DNA from 3 places in the Kitasatospora sp. NBC_01560 genome. Region 2 is predicted to be linked to each of the others. Evidence: riboswitches for the same ligand, from Rfam matches in the RefSeq annotation. Region 2 holds a riboswitch; each other region holds the start of a gene.

Region 1 (2,252 bases), 8.0 Mb from region 2:
GCAACGGGCCGAGGCCCATGCTGAGAGTGGTGAGGGCGGGCAGGCTGACGTGGCGAGCGGCTTGGGCCGCGAACGCCACGCCCGGTGTGAGGGCTTACAGCAGCCAGGTGACGAGGTTCGGCCGTAACGATCCGCGCAGCGTTCGCAGCGCGTAGACGCCGCTGCCGCAGAGGTTGAGCACCGCCCCGGCCGGCTCCACGAACCGGCCGAGCGTCACCGACTCAGTCCTCGGCGGCGCAGGCGGGCCAAGGCGCGGGATGGGGCGAGAAGTTGGGCAGCATCCTGGTCGGCTCGTAGCGGCGCTGCCAGACGGGGGAGTCGAGCCGCTGGTCGCGGGCACGATGGCGGACCAGTCGGCCGGGCAGCCGCGGCCGCTCTTGTGCTCGCGTTCCTCGTGCCGCACGAACTGCTTGGTGGCGAAGTGGTGGTCGATGATGGACACTCCGGCCTGGTCGGCGCGGTCGGCTCCCGGGTTCACCTCGTAGCCGGCGGGATGTGGGCGGCGGGGTGATCCTCCGGTGGGCCGTGGGGCGGGCGACAGCCCTCAGCTCTGCGGCGGCGGCAGCCTGGACACGTCGGCCACGGAGCCGCTCTTCCGTCTGTCCGTGGTTGGGACTCCGGCCGTCGGTGGGTGCCGGTGGTCGCACACCCGTGTCCCTGGTCGGTGGCGGCCGTGTCGAGCAGGTCACCCAAGAGGGCAACCGAAGGGCGGCCGAGTCGTCGGCCCGGCCGAGGGACGCTGTCCGTCACGGGGCGTGACCGAGGCGTTAAGATTCAGCAAATGTGGCAGCCGCATGGCCGGGCAGGGTCTACGCTTGTCGAGGTTTTGAAAGGCACCTCGTTCGGTGAGGCGTCTTCACGGACACAGGCCACTGACCCGACGACGTCGAGAGACGCCCAGGTTCAGGACAGATCTTCCCGACCTAAGGGTTGATCCCAAGTGGCTTCCCCCTCACAGGGGATCACGCCGTGGAGTGCCAAAGCTCTGACGAGTTGGGGTGTACCGGCTCATGCCGCGCCGGTGTACTCCTTGCCGCGTCGGTGCGGCGCACACGATGTGCGCCGCCGGCCGGAGGGAGGCGAGAGACATGGATTCGAGCAGTAGTAGTCCGGGCCACGAACGGCCCCCCACCAGCATGCCCTCGCACTCCACCGGCACGCGGTAACCCCTTTCGCTCTTCGCCTTCGCCCCCGCACGGCCCGATGCCGCTCGCGGGGTCGCTGTGGCGCGCGTTCGCAGGGGATTCGTTGCTGCGCGCCCCGACCGCCCCCGCTGCCGAGGGGGTAGGGAGCCACGTCATGACTGCCTCACCGGTCCGCCACTCCGCCGCTCGGAACCTGACCCGCGCCCTGCCCCGTGGAAGGACGGGCACAGCCGTGCACGACGCATCACGGTCCTTCGCGCCGCCGCATGTCTGTCCGCGCGTCTCCCTGGCCCTGGACGACGGAATCGAACGCTCCTACCGCCTCGACGACCCCGGGACCTGCCCGTACTCCGGCACGCCCAACACCGTCGCCTCGGCGTACGAACCGCGCGTCCACCTCGCCTACCTGCTGGCCAGCCAGGGCCACCGCCCGGACTGGCTCGCCCGATTCGCGAACCTGCCGCCCGCCGCCGCACACCGCCTCACCCGCGCCGCCGCACGCACGTCCGACTGCTGACGAACCGCCAGACACGCCCCGCTTCACCAGCCACTCGGCCGCGCCATGCCCTCGCATGCCCATCGCCCCCTCACGAAGGTGAGTTACCCATGGCCACCCTCGCCGCCTTCCACGCCCCGGCCGCTCCCGGACGCCTGCGCACCACCGTCAGCGGGATCCTCCGCCGGCTCGCCGCCAGTCCGCTCGACAGCCCGGTGCTGGACGCGATTGCCGCCCAGGCGCCCGCCGGCCCTCCGGTCCGGATGAGGGCCCACTGGAAGGCCGTCACCACCACCGACGGCACGACCCGCCTCGAAGCCACCTGGCACCCCGACCACTGACCGCAGAAGGAGCCTGACATGGTCGTGCGCTACCCACGCCTGAACGTGATCTTCTCCGACCGCACCATCGTGACCTCGGCCATCCGTACCAGGAGTGCGGCGCCGCAGGCCGGGTCGCCCGGGCTTCCCGAACCGGCTCGCGCCACCCCCGGGAACCTGGTGGTCGACCCCGCACTGCGGACCGCGACCGTCGCCGGCCGCGAACTCGGCCTCACCTAAATGGAGTTCGAGCTCCTTGCCCATCTGGTGGCCCACCCCCTGCGCGTCCAC
Region 2 (2,252 bases):
GGTACGCGAAGAAGGCCAGCGACATGATCAGGAATATCCGTTCGGCCCACTTGTAGGAGCCGAACAGCACCAGCGCCCACAGCAGGACGGCGGCGGGCGGGATGACCGCCCACTTGGGGACGCCGAGGAGCTCGAACGCGGCGCCGATGCCGGCGAACTCGCTGACGACCAGTCCGGTGTTGGCCAGCCCCAGGCAGAACACGGCGAGCGCGGTGAGGCGGAGGCTGAACTGTTCGCGGATCAGCGCACCGAGGCCCTTGCCGGTGTGCGCCCCGAGCCGCACGGCCATCTCCTGCACCATGACCAGGGCGATGGTGACCAGCACCATGAAGAACAGCGTGCCGTAGGCGTACTGGGAGCCGGCGCTGGCGTAGGTGGCGATGCCTGCGGCGTCATTTCCGGCGTTGGCGGCGACCAGGCCGGGGCCGGCGATCATCGTGACGGCCGCGATGCGGCGCCAGCCCTTGCGGCGGGTGGGCGAGGCCGCGGCGACGGTCGGCGCCGCGGTGACGGTCGGCGCCGCGGTGACGGTCGGCGCCGCGGTGACGGTCGGCGCGGCGGTGACGGGGGCGGTGTCGAGGTCGCGGGTCACTTGAGGAGCCTCCGGAAGTGCAGGCGCCCGCGCTCGGGCAGCAGGGAGTCGAGAATGTCGTCGGCGAGGATCCGGCCGATCGGGCGCCCGGTGCCGTCGACGACGAGCAGGGAGGTGGCGCGGGCGGCGACCAGCCGGTCGGCGGCCTCCGCCAGGCGGGTGTCGGGGCGGACCGTGACCGGTGGACCGAACTGGGCCAGCCACTCCACCAGATCTCCGACCACGGCCGTGTCCTCGGCGACCGCCAGTTCGAACAGCGGGACATCGCCCACCAGTCGGCCGTCGTCGTCCAGCACCACCACGGAGTCGATCTCGGTCCGGTGCTCCGCCTGCGCGGCCAGCTCCGCCCGCACCTCGGCGATCGTCTGCGCGGGCCGGGCGGTGACCAGCACCGTGGTCATCGCGCCGCCCGCGGTGCCCTCGCGGTGCGTGAGCAGTGACCGCAGCTGGGATGCCTCGCCGGCCGGCATCCGGGCGAGCAGGTTCTCGCGCTCGCCCGGCTGGAGGTCGCGCAGTGCGTCGGCGGCCTCGTCCGGCGGCTGGGGCGAGGCATCAGGCGGCACCGGGGCAGCCACCTCCGCGCCCCTGGCTCGCGCGGCGGTCCGTACCCGGGGTGACACCGGCGCACGGCAACAGCTCCCGCCGGGCGGGCCCGGTCGGGAAGAGTCGCTGCGAGTCGAGCGGTTCAGGGGAGAAGAGGCTGCCCCGGGCCGATGAAGGACGGCGAGGACAACACGAGGAAGGGCCGACTGTGGCCCGGACTACTGTCCATCCCGCCTCCTCCCGATCCGGCCACGATCCGACGTCGCAGCGGCACGGCAAGGGGAAACCGGGCGACAACCCGGTGCACCCCAACTCGTCAGAGCTTTGGCACTCCACGGCGTGTCCCGCAGCACGCGGGAAGCCACTTGGGGTCACCCCTTAGGTCGGGGAGACCTGTCCTGATCCGGAGCGTCTCTCGACGGGTGGGATCAGTGGCCTGTGTCCGTGAAGACGCCTCACCGAACGAGGTGTCTGTTCAAACCCGCACAAGGATAGGCCCACCCGGCGCGCGAAACCCAGTCCTTGACCGGACCTTGACTCGCTCGGACAGCGGGATTCCGATCACCACGGTCCGCCCCGCCACGTCACGCCCTCGCCTCGGACGTCGGGGCGGACGTCCCGGTCGAGGCGGATGACGCCGCGCCGCCACCAGGGCCCCGGAAGCCAACCCGAGGCGCCGGCACAGCACGGTGGCGCAGATGTGCCGGGCGGGGTGCCGGGCGGGCCGGATACCGGGGAAGAGCCGGTCGGAACTGGCCGCCCACCCGGAGGGCGGTGGCCGCTCGGCGAGACCGGTGAGGAGGCGGCACGCAGGCGAGCACAGCCTCGGTCACGCTCGCCGCATACCGTGGACGCCTTCTTCCGAGCAGGTCCCGCCCTGCTCGGGGGGTCAGTGCCTTGGAGTACTGCCGTCGAGTCAGTGCCGTGGTTCTGCGACGCGCCCTGCCACCGCCTTGACGAAACGCCCCGGTCCTTCCGGATCGCTCTGAAGGAACAGGTTCGGCTCGATGAGCTCCAGCTCCAGGACCACCGGTTCCCCGGCGTTGTCCAGCACCAGATCCACCCGGGCGAACAGCGGGACGTGCGGCGACGGAATCGCTGCCAGCGCCGCCAGCGC
Region 3 (2,252 bases), 8.7 Mb from region 2:
CTCCACGCACTCCCGCAGGACCGCTGCCTCGTCGACGCCCGCCGGCTGGCCGCCGCCCTCCGCGACACCCCGCCCGTGCCCCGCGTCTCCCCCTGGTTCGGCTACGCCCCGCTCGACCCGGCCCACCTCGCGGCCGCCGACGGCCTCGTGTTCCTCAAGGACGTCCCGCAGCCGAGGTCGGCCGGGCGGACGGTCAGAGCCAGTCGCGGCGTTTGAACACCAGGTACAGCCCGGTGCAGACGAGCGCCATCAGGCCGATCGCGAACGGGTAGCCGAAGGCCCACTTCAGCTCGGGCATGGTGGTGAAGTTCATGCCGTAGACGGTGCCGATCAGCGTCGGCGCGAACAGGATGGCCGCCCAGGAGGAGATCTTCTTGATCTCGTCGTTCTGCGCGTGCCCGGCCTCGGCGAGCTGCTTCATCTCCTCGTTCTGGCGCTGCGAGACCAGGGTCGCGTTGACGGCGAGGATGTTCTGCAGCATCTGCCGGAAGCCGTCGACGCGTTCGGCGGCGTAGGTGGCGTGGTCGGCGACGTCGCGCAGGTAGCGCTGGAGCTCGTCGTCGGTGCCGTACTTGCCGAAACCCGCCTCCAGGCTCTTCATGATCTCCAGCAGCGGCCGGGTGGCCCGCTGGAACTCGATGACCTCGCGGGAGAGTTCGTAGATGCGGCGGGAGACCTGCGGGTCGCCGCCGAACACCTCGGTCTCGATCTCGTCGATGTCGTGCTGGAGGCCGGCGATCACCGGCGCGTAGCCGTCGACCACGGCGTCCAGCACCGCGTACAGCACCGCCTCCGGACCGAGCGCGAGCAGTTCCGGGTCGGCCTCCAGCCGGCGGCGGACGGCGGAGAGGTCGGGGGCCTGCGAGTGCCGGACGGTGAGGACGAAGTCGGGGCCGACGAAGAGGTGGATCTCGCCGAAGTCGACCTCCTCGACGTCGTCCAGGTACCGGGCGGCGCGCAGCACCACGAAGAGGGTGTCGCCGTAGCGCTCCAGCTTGGGCCGCTGGTGGGCCACGATGGCGTCCTCGACGGACAGTTCGTGCAGGTTGAACCGCTCGGCCGCCTCCAGCAGCTGTGCCTCGGCCGGCCGGAACAGCCCGATCCAGGCCATCGTGCCCGGCTTACCGGGCAGTTGCCGGTAGATGTCGGCGAGGCTGGTGGGCTCGGCGATGCGGCGGCCGTCGTGGTAGACGGCCGCGTCCACCAGCGAGCGCTCCAGCGTGGGCGGCTCGCCGGGCTGCTCGTGCCGCGGGTCCATCGAGTGCTCGGGGGCGGGCTGGGCGCACCCGGTGCGGGTGGGGGTGGCGGGACGGGAGAACGGACGCTTGCTCGCGCGCACTGCGCGCACACGCCAGTCGGACATGGCGGGGACCTCCACGGTTCGGTGGCCGCCGCTCCCGGGCACGTGGTGACCGGGGCGGGGCGGGCGGGGAGGCTCCCGGCCGTCCTCCACCGCGCACGGCGCCCGGCGGCGCCGGCCGGGTCAGCGGCGCGCGCTACGGCGGCAGGTGCGGGAGCGGTACGGGAGGAGGGGTGCCGGGGGCCAGGAGAAGAGCGGGACTTCCTGGGGGCGGGGCCGACTTCGACCCGGACTACTGCACTCCACAGCTCTCACCTCCTCGCCGCCGGACGGCCCGCACACCGGGCCGCCGTAACCAAGCCATCAGGAGGATCCACCCGGCACGGCCGCACACGGAAAGCAGCCGCAGGAACAGGTGGGCACCCCTGATCTCGTCAGAGCTTTGGCACGCCACGGCGTAGCACCCGAGGGTGCAGCCACTTGGGGTCACCCCTTAGGCCGGGGAGACCTGTCCTGAACCTGGGCGTCTCTCGACGTCGTGGGGTCAGTGGCCTGTGTCCATGGCGACGCCTCACCGAACGAGGTGCCTTCACAACCTCACCGAGTCTAGTACCCTCCCGGCCCTTCTTCCGACCACGGGCGGGGCCGCCGCTTTCCGCGGGCGGGCTGGAGCCCCGGGCGCGGGCGGTCCCGGGGCTCGTGCGGAGGCCGCCGGGACGGGCCGCTTCGGAGCGGTCCGGCCCGGCGGGGCGGCCCCGGTCGGTCCCGGTCGCCTCGGCTCAGCGGGCCCGGCTCAGCGGGCCGGTACGAGGTGGGCGGCCACGTACGGGACGGCGACGGTCTCCAGGCCGCCGACGCTCCCGAACGCCGGGTGGACGTTCACCTCGAAGACGACGCCGCCGCTCTCCGCGGCAAGGTCGACGCCGGCGAACGGGAGGCCGAGCGACTTGGT

What was found. A riboswitch is a leader RNA that binds a small molecule or an ion and turns the genes downstream of it on or off. The one in region 2 is predicted to bind magnesium.
Region 1: another riboswitch for magnesium. It lies ahead of OH807_RS06250 (hypothetical protein); the one in region 2 lies ahead of OH807_RS40870 (CBS domain-containing protein).
Region 3: another riboswitch for magnesium. It lies ahead of OH807_RS03960 (magnesium and cobalt transport protein CorA); the one in region 2 lies ahead of OH807_RS40870 (CBS domain-containing protein).

Annotation. Positions count from the first base shown of each region.
Region 1 is NZ_CP109364.1:1,543,124-1,545,375, forward strand. Features, by position in the region: gene OH807_RS06235 (hypothetical protein) at 1-79, opposite strand, end outside; gene OH807_RS06240 (hypothetical protein) at 95-217, opposite strand; partial or broken gene OH807_RS06245 (nitric oxide synthase oxygenase) at 326-478, opposite strand; M-box (ykoK) riboswitch at 831-1,005, shown strand; gene OH807_RS06250 (hypothetical protein) at 1,378-1,662, shown strand; gene OH807_RS06255 (hypothetical protein) at 1,752-1,982, shown strand; gene OH807_RS06260 (hypothetical protein) at 2,001-2,201, shown strand; gene OH807_RS06265 (winged helix-turn-helix domain-containing protein) at 2,202-2,252, shown strand, end outside.
Region 2 is NZ_CP109364.1:9,571,739-9,573,990, reverse strand. Features, by position in the region: gene OH807_RS40875 (NRAMP family divalent metal transporter) at 1-592, opposite strand, end outside; gene OH807_RS40870 (CBS domain-containing protein) at 589-1,155, opposite strand; M-box (ykoK) riboswitch at 1,436-1,609, opposite strand; gene OH807_RS40865 (RimK family alpha-L-glutamate ligase) at 2,052-2,252, opposite strand, start outside.
Region 3 is NZ_CP109364.1:905,660-907,911, forward strand. Features, by position in the region: gene OH807_RS03955 (erythromycin esterase family protein) at 1-216, shown strand, start outside; gene OH807_RS03960 (magnesium and cobalt transport protein CorA) at 194-1,363, opposite strand; M-box (ykoK) riboswitch at 1,717-1,890, opposite strand; gene OH807_RS03965 (RimK family alpha-L-glutamate ligase) at 2,094-2,252, opposite strand, start outside.